One region of the Paenibacillus sp. FSL W8-0194 genome, then DNA from elsewhere that is predicted to be linked to it. Evidence: a T-box and tRNA genes for the amino acid it is inferred to sense, from the RefSeq annotation. Region 1 holds a T-box; the other holds one or more tRNA genes.
The links. A T-box is a leader RNA that pairs with one kind of tRNA and senses whether it is charged. The one in region 1 lies ahead of MKY58_RS06165 (valine--tRNA ligase), so its partner is inferred to be a tRNA-Val.
Positions count from the first base shown of each region.

Region 2: it encodes a tRNA-Val, which carries the amino acid that the T-box ahead of MKY58_RS06165 (valine--tRNA ligase) is inferred to sense. The anticodon was not compared.

Region 1 covers NZ_CP150205.1:1,428,097-1,436,985, forward strand. Annotated here, with positions in the region: gene cobA (uroporphyrinogen-III C-methyltransferase) at 1-895, shown strand, start outside; gene hemB (porphobilinogen synthase) at 931-1,932, shown strand; gene hemL (glutamate-1-semialdehyde 2,1-aminomutase) at 1,959-3,257, shown strand; gene MKY58_RS06155 (RluA family pseudouridine synthase) at 3,254-4,159, shown strand; gene MKY58_RS06160 (LysM peptidoglycan-binding domain-containing protein) at 4,296-5,618, shown strand; T-box leader at 5,811-6,107, shown strand; gene MKY58_RS06165 (valine--tRNA ligase) at 6,190-8,856, shown strand.
Region 2 covers NZ_CP150205.1:1,856,593-1,865,481, forward strand. Annotated here, with positions in the region: gene MKY58_RS08035 (uracil-DNA glycosylase) at 1-489, shown strand, start outside; gene MKY58_RS08040 (AI-2E family transporter) at 527-1,609, opposite strand; gene MKY58_RS08045 (YjcZ family sporulation protein) at 1,817-1,933, shown strand; gene MKY58_RS08050 (mechanosensitive ion channel protein MscL) at 2,012-2,173, opposite strand; gene MKY58_RS08055 (glycerophosphodiester phosphodiesterase) at 2,320-3,054, shown strand; gene MKY58_RS08060 (hypothetical protein) at 3,160-3,318, opposite strand; gene MKY58_RS08065 (hypothetical protein) at 3,524-3,727, opposite strand; gene MKY58_RS08070 (bifunctional UDP-sugar hydrolase/5'-nucleotidase) at 4,070-5,932, shown strand; gene MKY58_RS08075 (DUF1259 domain-containing protein) at 6,373-6,996, opposite strand; tRNA gene MKY58_RS08080 (tRNA-Val) at 7,213-7,285, opposite strand; gene MKY58_RS08085 (hypothetical protein) at 7,514-7,690, shown strand; gene MKY58_RS08090 (GNAT family N-acetyltransferase) at 7,981-8,427, shown strand; gene MKY58_RS08095 (DUF3892 domain-containing protein) at 8,510-8,749, shown strand; gene MKY58_RS08100 (MBL fold metallo-hydrolase) at 8,822-8,889, opposite strand, start outside.

The DNA of each region.
Region 1 (8,889 bases):
GCGCGAAGCCGGCTTCCAGCCGCCGGCCGTGATCGTCGTCGGCGATGTCGTCCTGCAGCGGGAGCAGCTGAAATGGGCGGAGTTTCTTCCGCTTTTCGGCAAACGGATCCTCGTCACCCGCGCCAGATCCCAGGCCTCCAGGCTGTCGGAACGCATCGACGAACTCGGCGGCGAATCGTACGAGTTTCCGGTCATCGAAACGGCGTATCCGGACGATCCGAAACGGCTGGATGAGATTCGGGACGCCCTCTCCCGGCTCGGAAGCTACGACTGGGTATTTTTTACGAGCGTGAACGGCGTCGAATATTTCTACCGCCATCTGCAGGAGCAAGGCCGGGATATCCGGGAACTGCACCGGGCGCAAATCGCCGCGGTCGGGCCGGCCACGGCCGATGCGCTGAAGCAGCGCGGGCTCGTTCCGGTAGAACTTCCCGGGCGCTTTCAGGCCGAAGGTTTGATCGAAACCCTCGGCAGCCGTTTGCAGCCGGGGGAGCGGGTGCTGCTGCCGCGCGGGGACTTGGCGCGGGCCTGGCTGCCCGGGAAGCTGGCCGAAATGGGGCTTGAGGTTACCGCCATAGATACTTACCAGACCGTCATGAGCCAAGATGAGGACGGGGAGCTCCTGAAGCTGCTTGAGGAAGGGGCCATTCACGTGGTGACCTTTACCAGCTCCTCGACTGTAACGAATCTGATCGCCAAGCTGAAGCAGATGGGCGTGCAGGATCCGGTTCGGCTGCTGAACAAAGCGGAGGCTGCCTGCATTGGGGAAATCACGGCCAAGACGGCCGCCGAAGCAGGGCTGCGCGTCAGCGTCGTAGCCGAACAGGCGACGATCGACGGTCTGCTCGAATCGCTTTGCTCATACCTGAACGCTTCGCATGAGCAAGCGCAATAAACTTCAAGAAAAAACGACACAGGAGGTCATGAATCATGAGTTTTCCGATAGTAAGACACCGCCGTCTGCGCCAATCCGCAGGCATGCGCAACCTGGTACGCGAAACCGTGCTGAACGTCAACGATTTGATCATGCCGATCTTCGTCACTTACGGCCAAGGAGTGAAAAACGAAATTTCCTCCATGCCGGGGATTTACCATTTTTCGCTGGACATGCTGAAGGCCGAAGTGGATGAAATCGTATCTCTCGGCATTCCGGCCGTGCTTTTATTCGGCATTCCGGAGACGAAGGACAGCGTGGGCACGTCGGCGTTCGTGGAAGACGGCATCGTGCAGGAAGCGACCCGTCTGATCAAATCATGGTATCCCGATCTGCTTGTCGTAGCGGATACCTGCCTATGCGAATTTACCGACCACGGCCATTGCGGCATGGTTCATACGTTCGAAGTGGACGGGAAAGTCCACGGCGACGTGATGAATGACGAGTCGCTCGAACTGCTTACGAAAACCGCCGTATCCCAGGCGAAAGCGGGCGCGGACATCATCGCCCCGTCGAACATGATGGACGGATTCGTGCAGGCGATCCGCGCCGGACTGGACGAAGCCGGATTCGAGCATGTGCCGATCATGTCTTATTCGGTCAAATACGCTTCGGCCTTCTACGGACCGTTCCGGGAAGCGGCGGATTCCGCGCCGCAGTTCGGGGACCGCAAGACGTACCAAATGGACCCGGCCAACGCCCGCGAAGCGCTGCGCGAAGCCGAAACGGACGTGCTGGAGGGCGCGGACATGCTGATGGTCAAACCGGCGCTTGCTTACATGGACGTCATTCGGACGCTGAAGGATCAGTTCGATCTGCCTCTGGTCGCTTACAACGTGAGCGGAGAATATTCCATGGTGAAAGCCGCCGCGCTTCAAGGCTGGATCAGCGAAAAGGCGATCGTCGAGGAAATGTTGACCGGCATGAAACGCGCCGGCGCCGACATCATTATTACGTATTTCGCCAAAGACGTTGCCCGCTGGATGCAGGAGCGCTAATTACTTAAGAAACGGGAGTGACTTTCATGAGTATGACTGGTAGACGGAAAGAAGAGGCTTCCCGCACTGCGTTTGAAGAAGCCAAACATTATCTACCCGGCGGGGTGAACAGCCCCGTGCGGGCATTCAAATCGGTGGGCCTGACGCCGATTTACGTGGACCATGCCCAAGGCTCGCGGATTTACGATATCGACGGCAACAGCTTTATCGATTATGTCGGCTCTTGGGGTCCTCTCATTATGGGGCATGCCCATCCCGAAGTCATTTCGGCCATCCAGGAAACGGCGGCGAAAGGCACCAGCTTCGGCGCTCCGACGCTGATCGAAACGGAAATGGCCAAGCTGGTATGCGAGCGCGTTCCGTCGATCGACGTCGTGCGGATGGTCAACTCCGGCACCGAAGCGACGATGAGCGCGATCCGGCTTGCCCGCGGATATACGGGGCGCGGCAAAATCTTGAAGTTCGAAGGCTCCTATCACGGCCACGCCGACAGCTTGCTGATCAAAGCGGGCTCGGGCGTGGCGACGCTCGGCCTGCCCGACAGCCCCGGCGTGCCGGAAAGCGTGGCGACGAACACCATTACCGTCCCTTATAACGATCTGGAGTCGGTAAAGGTGGCTTTTGAACGTTTCGGCGAGGAAATCGCCTGCGTCATCGTCGAGCCGATTGCCGGCAACATGGGGGTCGTGCCTCCGCTTCCGGGCTTCCTGCAAGGACTCCGCGACATTACGACCCGTTACGGCAGCCTGCTGATCTTCGACGAAGTCATGACGGGCTTCCGCGTGCACATCAACTGCGCGCAAGGGTTGTTCGGCATTACGCCTGACCTGACCTGCCTCGGCAAAGTCATCGGCGGCGGACTGCCTGTCGGCGCTTACGGCGGCAAACGCGAAATCATGGAGCAGGTCGCTCCGTCCGGACCGATCTACCAAGCGGGAACGCTCAGCGGCAATCCGCTGGCGATGGTGGCGGGCTACACGACGCTGAAGCTGTTGACGCCTGCGGTTTACGACCAGCTTGAGGAACGCGCGGCGCGGCTTGCGGCCGGGTTCGAGGCAAACGCCAAGGAGCTTGGCGTTCCGGTCACGTTGAACCGGGTCGGCTCGATGGTATGCCCGTTCTTCACGGAAGGACCCGTCGTGAACTACGATACGGCCAAAGCAAGCGATATCCAGCGTTTCACGAAATATTTCGGCAATCTCGTGGAGGAAGGCATCAGCGTGGCTCCTTCCCAATTCGAGGGCATGTTCGTGTCGGCGGCCCACAGCATCGAGGATATCGATGCGACCATCGCCGCCAACTACAATGCCCTGAAAAACCTGTGACAGCGTGGAGGCGCCGCGGCGAGTGGCTGGAGCTGACCCCGGGGAAAGCCCTGACCGGGGCGGCTGACCGGAATGAGGCTACGGTACAGTGGCTGCTGCAGACGCTGGGAATGCCGGAAAAGCTGCTTCGGCAGCTGCAGGCAAACAAAGGGATCGAATGGAGAGGGGACCGGCTGCGGCTGGCCCTCTTTCCCGTTCGTCCGGCAGGCATAAAGCCCGTATGGCGGGACTTGGAGGTGCTCTACGAGGACGACTTTTGCCTGGTCGTCCATAAGCCGGCGGGCATGAACATTCACCCGGACGGCCGAAAGGGCGAACCGGAGCCGACGCTCGATCATGCCGTCGCCGCCCATTACGAGATGCAGGGGGCAGAGATTGCCGTCCGTCATATTCACAGGCTGGACCAATACACGTCAGGTCCGGTGCTGTATGCCAAAAACGATTGGGCCCAGCTTAAGTTGGACGAGGATATGCGCCAGAAGCGCATCGCCCGCAGCTACGCGGCATTCGTGCACGGGGTGGTGCCCGCCGATTTGCATGTGATCGATTTGCCGATCGGCAAGGACCGCCATCACAAGCAGCGCAGACGCGTATCGCCAACGGGCCAACACGCCGTGACCCGCGTGCGCTTGGGCTGGGCGTACCGGAACGCTTCGCTGGTCCATTTGGAGCTGGAGACGGGCCGCACGCACCAAATCCGGGTGCACCTGAGCCATCTGGGACACCCCCTGCTCGGCGATGCGCTGTATGGGGGCAGCACCGCGCTCATCGGACGGCAGGCGCTTCACGGGGAACGGCTTGCCTTTTCGCACCCGTTTACGGGCGAGCGCATCGAAGTCGCCGATCCTTGGCCAAGCGATATCCGGCAGCTCGAGCAAAAGCTGCTTAGCCCCACAATATAAAATGTCGGCGCAAACCGCCGGACGCGCGCAAAAATGGAATGCCCTCCTGTTTGGAGCATATAGATAAAATGAGTAACGATTTTTGGGGCTCATGCCGTGAGCAGGCTCACGGTTAGAAATATGCCGAAAGGAGGACATGATTCTAGTGTTTGACCAGTCCTACGGTTTGCGTTTTGATATTTATGAACGGATTCATTTGACGGAAGAATTGCCGGGCATCGCCGAACTGGAAGAAGTGGAGCTCCTGCCCAATATCCAGGTCATCAGCCAGGATGAGCAGGTCGCGCTGCGCGGCCACCTGCTGCTTACCGGCTTGTACCGGGGGGACGGGGAGGAAGACGGGACGCAGCGGCTTGAGCATTTCATTCCCGTGGAGATTACGGTCCCTGCAAACCGCGTCACTTCGCTGGACGAAATATCGGTCGAAATCGAAAACTTCGACGTGGATCTTTTGTCCAAACGAAGCATGAACATTACCGGCGTCCTTTCGCTTCGCGGGATCGAGACGGCGGCGAGCGAACCGGAATCTTCATGGAATGCCGATGAATTTACCGTTGTACATGCGTCCGAGGATCCCGCGGAGGATCCGGTGCTTGCCGCTTTTTTGGAGGAAGGGGAGCTTGATGCCGATGAAGCGAAGGCCAGGGAACCGCACGATGAAGCAGCCGCGGACGAACAGGATGCGGAGGCATTTGCGACGGAAGGATTCGCTGCCGCTCCGAAGGCTGCGGGAAGCCCCGGCGATGCCGAAGCGGAGGCGGCTGAAAACGAACCGGCAGCCGTCAAGCGTCCTTCCGAAGAGGTGGCGCAGACGGAAGAAGAACCTGCGCTTGCCGCGTTACATACGGACAAGGAATCCGGGGAGCGCGGCGGAAAGGGCAAAAACCAGCCGAACGTTTGGCATTTCGAGCATGAAGACGAGTCGGAACTGCTGCATCCCGAAAAAACGGCGATCCAAGCGGATGAGGATACGGAAAAGGATCTCTACCTGACTTCCGTGGGTCAGGATCAGCCGTTTGAGCCGGCCTTCCCGTTCAGCGCTTTCCAAAGCGAGTCGGTTCCGCAGGAAGAAGCGCCGGATGAGCGGGAAATGCGGGTCGCGCTCGGCAGCAAGAAGGAAGCGGAGTCCGGCGAAAAAGAAGCGATCGGATTTTCTTCGTTGCTATCCTCCAGCCGCTCCCAGAACCAGCAGGAGCAGCAGGCTGCCCCGGAAGAGCCGAAAGCGGAGGAGGCGGAACGCGAGTCGTCCGCGAGCGATGATATTCAGTGGCAGAACCTCTTCCTCGGCAGCAGCACGGAGAAAAACCAGTTCCGCAAGGTGCGCCTTTGCATCGTGCAGCGGGAAGAAACCCTGGAGACGATCGCAAATCGCTACCAGCTCACCGCCCGCGAAATTTTGCTGTATAACCGCCTGTCCGAGCAGACCGTCGAGGAAGGACAGATTCTCTACATTCCATAAATTCGCGTTGACGACGCCCGGTGCCCGAATAAGCGCCGGGCGGTTCTTTTTTTTGTGCCTTCGCCAAAGGAACCGGTTTAAGAAACTTACATATGCTAATAATAAACGTTATAACGCCGAATGACTTTAGGCAACGACGCCGGTTATGTTGACTAAAACCCGCAACCAAGTTATGATGAGTATATATTTTGTTCAAGAACGATGATCGGGAATAGTAGGATGACATGCCCTTCAGAGAGTGGAATTGCTGCGCTGAGAGATTCCGCAGGATGCTGTTTCAACCGAAGTCGCCCGGGAGTTGCCTGCTTGATCCCGTCCGCTTTTTGCGCCGGGTTAGGGCATGGCCGGCCGCAGCCGTTATCTGCATGAAGTGTCGCGTGCATGAAGGCATCCGTCCCGGAGGACGGCCGCCAGAGAGATCTGGCTTAGAAGTTGCCCATGGCGCGAAACAAAGGTGGTACCGCGAAAGAACAGCCTTTCGTCCTTTGAGGACGGAAGGCTTTTTTGTTTTTCTTGCTAAGGATTGCCAAAATCCCGAAGAAAGCTGATCTTGTGATGGAGGAGTTAGAAAATGACAGAGCAGGACAACAAATTAACGACGGAAATGCCGACGACTTACGATCCGAAGGCTGCCGAGCAAAAATGGTACAAATATTGGATCGACGGCGAATTCTTTAAGGCGGGACAGCGCAAAGACGCAAAGCCTTACACGATCGTGATCCCGCCGCCGAACGTAACCGGCATGCTGCATATCGGGCATGCGCTCGATTTTACGCTGCAAGACATTTTGATCCGCACCAAGCGGATGCAGGGATATGACGCGCTGTGGCTTCCGGGCTCGGACCATGCCGGCATCGCCACCCAGACGAAAGTGGAGCAGAAGCTGCGCGAGGAAGGCGTTACCCGTTATGACCTGGGCCGGGAGAAGTTCCTGGAAAAGGTATGGGAATGGAAGGAAAAATACGCCGAAACCATTCACGAGCAATGGGCGAAAATGGGCTTTTCCCTCGATTACTCCAGGGAGCGGTTCACGCTGGACGAGGGATTGTCCAAAGCGGTGCGCGAAGTTTTCGTCAAGCTGCATGAAAAAGGGCTCATTTACCGCGGCAAACGCATCATCAACTGGGATCCGGCCGCCCGTACGGCGCTGTCGGACATTGAAGTCGAATATAAAGAGGTTCAAGGACATCTCTATCATCTTGCCTATCCGCTGAAAGACGGCAGCGGGCATATCACGGTCGCGACGACGCGTCCGGAAACGATGCTGGGCGACACCGCCGTCGCGGTTCATCCGAAAGACGAACGTTACAAGGACATGATCGGCAAAATGCTCGTGCTGCCGATCGTGGGCCGCGAAATCCCGGTCATCGCCGACGAGTACGTCGACAAGGAATTCGGAAGCGGGGCCGTTAAAATTACGCCTGCCCACGACCCGAACGACTTCGAGGTCGGCCTGCGCCATAACCTGCCGCAAATTACGGTGATGGACGAGACGGGCACGATGAACGACCAGGCCGGCAAATACGAAGGGCTTGACCGCAGCGAATGCCGCAAGCAAATCGTTCAGGACTTGAAGGAGCAGGGCGTTCTGATCCGGATCGAAGACCATGTCCATCAAGTCGGGCACAGCGAGCGCACCGGCGCCGTCGTAGAGCCGTATTTGTCCACGCAATGGTTCGTCAAAATGCAGCCGCTGGCCGAAGCGGCCATCGAAGCCCAGAAATCGGGCAAAGGCGTTAACTTCGTGCCCGAACGTTTCGAAAAAACCTATTTGAACTGGATCGAAAACGTTCGCGACTGGTGCATTTCCCGCCAGCTCTGGTGGGGCCACCGCATTCCGGCTTGGTACTGCGACGACTGCGGCGAAGTTCACGTGGCCTATGAAGAGGTCGCTGCATGCTCCAAGTGCGGTTCGGCAAACCTCCATCAGGACGAAGACGTGCTTGATACCTGGTTCAGCTCCGGGCTGTGGCCGTTTTCGACGCTGGGCTGGCCGGACCAAACCGACGATTTGAAACGCTACTATCCGACGGACGTATTGGTGACCGGTTACGACATCATTTATTTCTGGGTAGCCCGGATGATCTTTACCGCGCTTGAATTCACCGGCGAAATTCCGTTCAAGGACGTGCTGATGCACGGACTGGTGCGCGATCCGGAAGGCAAAAAGATGTCCAAATCGCTCGGCAACGGCGTCGACCCGCTGGATGTCATCGAGAAGTACGGTGCGGACGCCATGCGCTACATGATTTCGACGGGCAGCACGCCCGGACAGGATTTGCGCTTCCGCTGGGAACGCGTCGAGCAGGCCCGGAACTTCGCCAACAAGATCTGGAACGCTTCGCGTTTCGCGCTTATGAACCTTGAAGGCTTCACGTACGGCGACATCGACATCAGCGGCAACCTGAGCACGGCCGACCGCTGGATTTTGCACCGTCTGAACGAAACTTCCCGGGACATCACGCGTCTAATAGATGCCTATGAATTTGGCGAAACCGGCCGCTTGCTGTATAACTTCATCTGGGATGACCTCTGCGACTGGTATATCGAATTTTCCAAGCTGTCGTTGTATGGGGAGGACGAAGCGGCGAAAAAGACGACGCAATCGGTGCTTGCCTATGTGCTCGACCGTACGCTCCGGATGATTCATCCGTTCATGCCGTTCATCTCCGAGGAAATTTGGCAGCACCTTCCTCATCAGGGCGACACGATCACGCTGGCGGCTTGGCCGGAATATGATCCGGCTCTCGAAAATGCCGATGCGGCCCGCGAAATGTCCCTGCTGATGGACGTGATCCGCGCGGTGCGCAACATTCGTGCCGAAGTGAACGTGCCGATGAGCAAAAAGGTCGAGCTCATGCTTAATGCCGGAGACGACCAGGTGCTGCAAATCGTCAACCGCAACGAAATTTATGTACAGCGCTTCTGCAACACGTCGAGCTTCACGGCGGGAACCGGGCTTGAAGCGCCGGACAAGGCGATGACCGCCGTCGTCACCGGAGCCGAGCTTTACCTGCCGCTGGCGGGGCTGATCGATATCGATCAGGAAATCGCCCGCCTCGAAAAAGAGCTCAAGCACCTGAACAGCGAAGTGGAGCGCGTTGAAAAGAAACTTGGCAATCCGGGCTTCGTATCCAAAGCGCCAGCCAAAGTCATCGACGAAGAAAAGGCGAAAATGGCGGACTACGCCGAAAAACGGAGCAAGGTATTGGCTCGGATCGAGGAACTGAAGGGTTAAGTTGCTGAAGGAATCTGCCCCCGGGTGCGCCGG
Region 2 (8,889 bases), 430 kb from region 1:
CAGGATCCTTATCACGGGCCGGGACAGGCCCACGGGCTTAGCTTTTCCGTCATGCCGGGGGTGAGAATCCCGCCGTCGCTCGTCAACATCTACAAGGAGCTGCACAGCGACCTCGGCGTTCCGATTCCGAATAACGGCTATCTCGTCCCTTGGGCGAAGCAGGGAGTGCTGCTGCTCAACACGGTGCTTACGGTCCGCGAGGGGCAGGCGAACTCCCATAAGGACCTCGGGTGGGAACGGTTTACGGATGCCGTCATCGAAAAGCTGAACGAACGGAACAAGCCGGTCGTCTTCATTTTGTGGGGCAGCCATGCGCAGAAAAAAGGGGCTTTTATCGACCGGAGCAAACATCTGGTGCTGAAATCCGTCCACCCCAGCCCGCTTTCGGTACACCGCGGATTTTTTGGCAGCCGCCCTTTTTCCAAAACGAACGAATTTTTGGAGTCGCACGGCATGGAGCCGATCGACTGGTCGATTCCTAATCTGTGACGAGACGGCTTTCGAAGCGGGCAGCGGCCCGCTTTTTCTATTCCATCACATCTTCGACCTTTTCGGAAAGGAACAGCTTGTACACCCGGACGATGATGATTTTGGCGACGATATAGGCCGGAATGGCCAAAATGATGCCGAGAATGCCGGAGATGTCGCCGCCGATCAGCAGCAGCACGATAATCGTGAGCGGATGGATGTCCAGTCTTTTTCCGTAAATGATCGGGGTGAGCAGGTTGTCCTGGATTTGCTGCGCAACGATGATGACGACTAGCGACCAGACCGCAACCGAAGGCGAATCGATAAAGCCGACGATCACGACGGGAATGGCGGCGATGACGGCCCCCACGTAAGGGATCAGGTTCAGCACGATCGAGATCAGCGCCAGCAGCAGCGAATACGGCAGTCCGATGATCAAAAAGCCGATATACATCAGCACGCCGAGCATGATGTTCAGGAGCACGCGCCCCACGATGAAGTTGCTGAGCGCAGCATCGATCTCCTGCAACACTTCGCGGCCTTCCTGCCGGTATTTCCGGGGAACCAGGTGAAGAAGGATCGGCCCCAGCTTGCTGCTTTCTTTCAGCATGTAGTACAACACGATCGGCACGGTAGCGATGATGACCACGACATTGGACAACACGGAGATGAAATCCGATACCGAATTGGTAACCGCCGTGATCAGCTTGTTCAAGTATTGGCTCAGCCGGTTCATCAGGTCGGACTCGCTCGGAATGAGCCTCGCGACAAAACGGTTATGCTGCAGCTGGTCGAGCTGCTTCTGCATTCTTTCCACGAAAAAAGGCGCGTTTTCCGCAAAGTTGATGACCTGCTCACGCAGCGTCGGCCATACAAGAATGCTGAACAACACGATCAGCCCGGCAAACACGAGATAAATCAACAGGATCGACAATGGCCGCGGCCAGCGGTGCTTTTCCAAAAAATTGACGATCGGACGCAGCAGATAATACATAAAACCCGCCAGCATGACCGGAATGATCATAATGTTGAACAAAAGAACCAACGGATTGAATATGAAGCTGACCTTCGAGCCTAAATAGATGATTAACAGCGCAAAAATCAGCCCAAGGCAAGTGCGAAAATATTTGCTTTGCGGCAAGCGAATCCCCCCAGTTTTGCATAGACGTCAAGCAACCTTTTGCTATCTATTTCCCTTTAACCAAAATGGATGCTTTTTATTCATGCAAACGGCATCCGCTGGAAGCAAATGTTCATTCAAGGCAAAAAAAAGAAGTGCTAACGTCCAAACCATTGGCCAAAAGGCCTCATACGCTAGGGATGAGCAATGGATGAAGGAGGGAGTTCGATGGGTGAAGTGGTTGGCGGAGGTTACGGATACCCTGGCGGAGTATTCCATTCGACGGCTGCAATTCTGGTTCTCTTCATTCTGCTTGTCATTATTACGCGCGCAATCGTGTATTGATGACCCGGCACTTGGCATCCTGGCGAAACATCGCCAGGGTGTTTTTGCGTTCCGGCGGGGGATGTCCGCACGCTTGCATCAATAAATGATCCGGCGATGGACTTGAACGGGCGTTCCGTATATGCGGCTCAAGCGGCGGGCCTCCTCGGTCACCTGGACAAGCATCGCGTGAAGGCGCTGGCTCATGGGGCGAATCGTTTCCTTTACCTCTCCATGCACGATAACGTCGAATACGATCATTGTTTTTTCAGCTCCTCAAGTATTCTTTTTCCCGGGTCTGTAATCATGATAGAATATGGTTGTTAACAGGCCATGAAATGGAGCAGCAAGTTATGTTAATTTTCCACAATATCACTGGAGAAGGTAGATCGGGGAGGCTGAAGGGAATGGGAAACGTCGTTAATTTTGCGCACAGGGGTTCATCCAAAATTTGTCCCGAAAACACGATGGCGGCTTTCAGAAAAGCACTGGAGCAAGGGGCGACCGGCATCGAAACGGATGTGCAGCTTACGAAAGACGGACATTTGGTGCTGATTCACGATGAAACGCTGAACAGGACGACGACCGGCACCGGCTGGGTGAAAGACCACACGTTAGATGAATTGAAGGAGCTTGATGCGGGGAGCTGGTTTCATCCCGATTTTCGGGGAGAGCGCCTTCCGCAGCTCGACGAGCTTTTGGAACTGGCCAAAGACGGGGGAACGATCATCAATATCGAGCTCAAAAACGGGGTCGTGCCTTACGAGGGGCTTGAAGAGAAAGTGATCCAAAGGGTGCGGGATTACGGGTTGAGCAACCAGGTCGTGATCTCCAGCTTCAACCATTACTCCTTGCTGCTCTGCAAACAAATCGCCCCGGAAATCCGGACCGGCATCCTTTATATGGAAGGCCTCTACGAACCATGGGCATATGCCGGCACGCTGCAGGCCGACGCGCTGCATGCTTACCACCGCGCAGTGCTGCCCGAATTCGTGGCTGCCGCCAAAGCGGCGGGAAAAGCGTATCACCCGTTTACCGTCAATGACCCGGACGAAATGCGGAGATTGCTGCAAGCCGGCGTGGACGGAATCATTACGGATTATCCGGATCGGCTTGACGCTTTGCTGGCGGAGGAAAAATAAAAAAACGAAAATAAACCGGATCCGCTGCGGATACCGGTTTTCTTTTCGCTATGGGAATCACTGCGGAAGACGATCATGCGTTAGAGGGACCGCGGCAAAAAGAGGTCAAGACTCTTCCTTTTTATGTCTGGCCGCTTCTTCCGAGCCTTCCTCCAAAATTTCCTCGATCATGCTGGTCGAAGAGGGATTTTCGCGTTCGGGATCCGGAATCGGATCTACGCCGGGGAATCTTTTCTCCTCCTCATGGCTGCGATGCTTATCCATACCAATCCACTCCTTTTTTCGATATCGGAAGGATGCCGCATAGGTTCATAGGATGTTCCGAAAAGGGTTTCCCTATGCGGGAGGCGGCGTGATGGACCTTTACCGCTGCGTCCTATGTAATATAAACGGGTGGACCGGATACGAAACAGGGCGCGGGGGAAAAAAGCTCAAGAAAAAAGCTGCCCCATCGCTGCGGCAGCGCCGTTCATCCGTTGGATTGGAAAGCGATCAGGCGCGATACGTGGCTCACTTCGTCCATCGGGATCCAGAAATGACCCAGCGGGGTGCGCATTTTTAATTTTGCGGGATCGTTGGACGGTTCAGGGATGCCCGTTAAGGTACTGCCGTCCACGCTTTTGACGAAAATCGTATGCTCGTGTTTGATGGCTAATTCGATGACCTTTTCCATGCGACTATTCTCCTGTAAATACAGACTATCGAATCATGTTCTAGTTCTATCATACGGGAAAGTCTGCAGGTTATAAAGTTCTTTTTTAAAGGTTTTAAGACAATAGGCCTAAACGCGAACCAGGTATGTTACATATTCATGCTCCAGAAATCAATCCATTTCCAGGCTCGAAAATACGCTTGATAGCATGGATGAGAAGTAAGATCGCGGCGATAAGTTCATGCTTGACCATATTTCATTCCCCTGTGTATACTTTTTCTTAAACAAATGTTCTCAATCGCGTAACATTTGTTCAACGATTCATACAACAAAAAGGGGAGAGTGTTGTTTTTGAATTTTAAAATGAAAGCGAAAACAATGGTAGTCACGGGGCTGCTGTCCACGTTGTTCGCCACGTCGGCGTTCGCGGCGCCGCTGCATCCGGTGCAGCATACCGATTGGATGCAGGAGAAACATATTGTAAACGGTTTCGAAAAAGGGGACCTGATGCTGGCGCAGCATATTTCCCTCGGGGAAGCGGTCGCTTTGTTCGCCAGAATCCAAGGCGAGCAGGCAAGCACGCCGAAAGGATACTGGGCAGCCAATTATTTGGATTGGGCCGCTAAGAAAGGCGCCATTACGAAAGAAGAAACGGCTCAAGGAAGAACGTATCCTTCCTCCGAAAAATTGGCGAAAATCGCCAAGGCGCTTGGAATCGATTTGAAGCTGGCTTCCGGAACGCAGGTGACCCGCGGCGATTTCATCAATGCCCTCGGCGAAGCCGTTACGGAGCATATCACGATCGCGCATACGAATGACGTGCACGGCCACATCCAAGAAAATGCGAAAGACAAAGAGTTCGGTTACGCCAAAATCGCTACGCTCGTCAAACAATGGCGCGAAGAAAACAAAAACTTCCTGTTGATGGACGCGGGCGACACGTTCCAAGGAACGATCTACTCGAACCAATTCAAAGGCGAATCCATCATTCCGATCCTGAACAAACTCGGTTACGAAGCCATGACCGCAGGGAACCATGAATTCGACTTCGGTTATGAGCAGCTGCTTAAATTGCGGGACAAGCTCGACTTCCCGATGATTAACGCGAACGTGTTCAAGGCGGACGGCACAAACCTGCTGATTCCTACATACACCGTTGAAGTCGGCGGCCAAAAAATCGCCTTCATCGGATTCGTGACGGAGGAAACGCCGATCGTTACCCATCCGAACAACGTCATCGGCCTTACGTTCAAAGACCCGGTCGAAATCGCCAAGAAGCTGGTTCCGGAAATGAAGGCCCAAGCGGATCATGTGGTCGTCGTATCGCATATCGGCGTTGAAAAAGACAGAGAAATCGCGAAAAACGTGTCGGGCATCGACCTGATCATCGGCGGGCATTCCCATACGCCGCTCCGTACGCCCGAAAAGGTAAACGGCACCTATATCGTGCAGGACTGGGAATACGGAAAATCGCTGGGACGCGTGGACTTATACTATTATAATAAAGATTTGGTCGGATTCAGCGGCGGATTGGTCGAATACGACGAAAGCGTCAAAGCCGATCCTGAAATCGAGAAGCTGGTTCAGGAGGTCGTGAAAAAGGTTGACGATGCGATGAACGTGGTCATCGGGAAAACCGAAGTCGATCTTCACGGCGAAAGAACCGAGGTGCGCGCGGTCGAGACGAATTTGGGCAACTTCATCGCTGACGCGATCATTGAGAAGACCAAAACGATCAAAGGGCACGAAGCCGACGTGGCTTTGGTCAACGGCGGCGGCATCCGCGCCAGCAAAAAAGCCGGGGACTTGACGAAAAAGGACCTGTATTCGATCCTTCCGTTCCCGAACACGTTGACGGTGGTCAAAGCGACGGGGGCCGACATCAAAGCGGCACTTGAGGTATCGGTCAAAGGCGTGGAGAAAAAAGACGATCTTCCGGGCTCCTTCCTGCAGGTCGGCGGATTGTCCTACGTCTACGACGTGACGAAGCCGGTAGGGGAGCGCGTCCTGGAAGTGAAAATTGGAGGCCAGCCGCTTGACCCGAACAAAACGTACACCGTGGCGACAAACGACTTCATTACGTCGGGCGGGGACGGATATTCGATGCTGAAAAAAGATGAAGTGCTGAACACCGGATATACGTTCTATGACGTCGTGGAAGAATATCTGGAGAAGGTCAAAGTGATCAGTCCGAAAACGGAAAACCGCATCGTCGAGAAAAAATAGAAGAATTCAAGCGAAGGGGCCGGCCAGATTGCCGGTCCTTTTGGTTTTGCCGACCTCCAAGACGGAGCACATTCATGCGGTTGAAAATAGGATTTTACATAAAGCATACACAATGAGAAATACACCCGCAATTAACGTTAATATTCCATGCAAACGCGTAAACCATAACCGTTTATCGGTTGCGTAGGGATCGCCGAATCCGCCGAACCATCTCGTATCCGGTCTTTTGATCGTAAACATGCCGCATGTGATCATGATAACCCCCCACAATATCCAAGACATACGAATCACTCCTTTGCATATAAAACGCAAGAAGGAACAAATAGTTATACCAAAAAACAGAGGAAAGGAAAAAGAAGTGCTTGCCAGAAGCACTTCCTTCAATGGTGCATTTTTAGATTTTGCTTAGTGAACCGTTAATCCCATACCTTCATTTGGTATCATGAAAATCGCTTATTGGATCTTAAAGCTCTGTTCATCACACGAGGTTTTTTCGTGACCAGACTTCGATTGGCGACGCGTGGTCTTTGAGTGGTTCTTGTTCTGCTTTGAACGCCGGACCGTTTAGGTCTGTTTGTGCCATAGAATCTGCTGCTGGATAAGCTTCCTTGGCTTGATCCATTAGAGCGATGTTCGCCACTGGATCTGCTTGGCCGTATCGTTCGGGTAGTCAGCACCCGAAACGCTTCGGCCGATTTCTGGGCGAAGACAAGCGGCGGCTCAATGGACTTGAAATGGATGAACATGAGTACGGGGTTCGTTAACAGCCAGTGATTGTGTATCGCTGTGACTTCAATTCCGCGCTGGCGGAGTGCGGAGACGAACGGATTAATTTCTTCCTGCAAAATAACGGTTTCACCCAAATTGAGCGCATTTCCGCGGCTGTCCAGGTCTTCAAACGAGAAAAAAGCAGCGATGGCCAGAACCGATTTTGTTCTTCTCCCTTGAATCAACGGTTGAAGGTTGCTGCGAACTCTTGTCACGGTACAAACGCCATTTGCCACTTCCGCCGTCCCGCCTAAAATGCTTGCGAACTTTGAGCACAGCGAGTTTTGAATGGACATACAAATATACCTCCTTTTCAAAGATGGTATATTATATGAAATTTTAATAGTTTTGCTCGTTATAAAAATACTATGTATCAATATTTCCGCAAAAATATAAGATACTGCTAATTTTATATGGAAGGGGCTCATTCCGCTCCCCAATGCAAGTTTTACAGTGGGCATATTCCTGAGGACAAAATAAAAGAAGCCTTGGTATACCAAGGCTTCTGGAGATGATCTGCAGTGGGCTCGAACCACTGACCCCCACCCTGTCAAGATGGTGCTCTCCCAGCTGAGCTAGCAGATCGTATCGAAGAACAATTTATATATTACCAGGGAAGAAGAGGAGTGTCAACAACTTTTTTTCAAAAACATGCATCGCGAAATAAAATTTTCATATGATTGAAATCCATGAATAGATCATGGCAAAACCCGGGAAAACTGATGACAAAGCCCGTGGTCCAGCGATGGGCGTTTCGAAACGGGCAAAAAGGTTAAATAACTCAGTAAAAACCGGCTAAAGGAGTGGCCTCTCATGCCAAAAACATGGCGGTACAAAATTTTGGGCTGCTGTCTGATCGTGCTGCTGTCGGGCTGTTCGGCGTTTCAGTCCAGCGCGGATCGCGGCGATGACTCTCCGGTCATGATAGATATCTACGACCCTTCGGTTCCGGAAGACGTGTATTCCAAGGGAGAAATTACGCCCCCGTAGTCATGCGGCAGCAGGCAAAAGAGGCAGCGGCCGCTGCCTCTTTTTATTCTTCATCCCATTTGCGGGAATAGCCCTTTTTTGTCACATAAATAAAAGAATAGATCAGCACGGCCGACATGACTGCGCAAAGAAAGATCGTAAATCCCATTCCCATATGGCCCATCCGGCTCCTCTCCGCGATATACCTCCACTATACATGAAATTCATTTTTTTGTATAATAATCGAACCGTGTTTTTGGCAATGGAAGCGGTAAAACGGACACAACGAAAGACGAAAGAGAGGTTTCATCATGGCTGCCGAAATCATCACTGTAACGACGCCGGAACTGCTGCAGCAGGGACTGGACATCCGGAAAAAGGTATTCGTCGAAGAACAAAACGTTCCCCTGGACCTTGAAGTCGACGAGTTCGATACGATCAGCGACAACGTGCACCATCTGTTGGTGCAGGATGAAAACGGGGACTACGTCGCCACGGGGCGTTTGATTTACTACAACAACGAAACGGCAAAAATGCAGCGGATCGCCGTGCTTAAGGAGCATCGTCAAGGCGGCTACGGCCGCATTCTGCTGATGGCGCTCGAAAACCGCGCTCGCGAGCTGGGGCTTGCCTATGCCCTTTTGGACGCGCAATGCCAAGCCGAAGGTTTTTACGCAAAGCTCGGTTACGAGACGATTTCCAAAGAGCCCTTCGACGATGCCGGCATTCCCCATGTCCGCATGAAAAAAACGCTGTAAGGCGAATAAAGGCTTCATTGCCGGGAGATGCTAAACCATGCCCGCATTTTGGGGCATCTCACGCGTAAAGGAGCGGATCACCATGGGAAATCCAGGCCGTGAAACGTTTATCGCCGTGCAAAAAAACGGCGACGGCGATTTGACTGCTTTCAAAACTTCGACCGGACGCGTCTTGAAATACGATGAGGCGCTGCAGGAAGTCAAAGCCGGAGCGATTGCCGGCGTCAACGTGTTTAAAGGAAGAGACGGGGAAATGTATATTCGCGGCGACGCGGATGGCGATCCATCGAACAATTTGGATAATTTGCCCCGTTTTGAATAAGACGGCAAGCTAAAAAAAGCCGGTGCAAGCATGGTATATGCTTGTACCGGCTTTTTGCCGTGCAGGGACGGATTAAACCGGGTATATGCGCCCCTGTTCGATAAACGCCATGCCCCCGGTTTTGCCGATGAAGTCGTCTT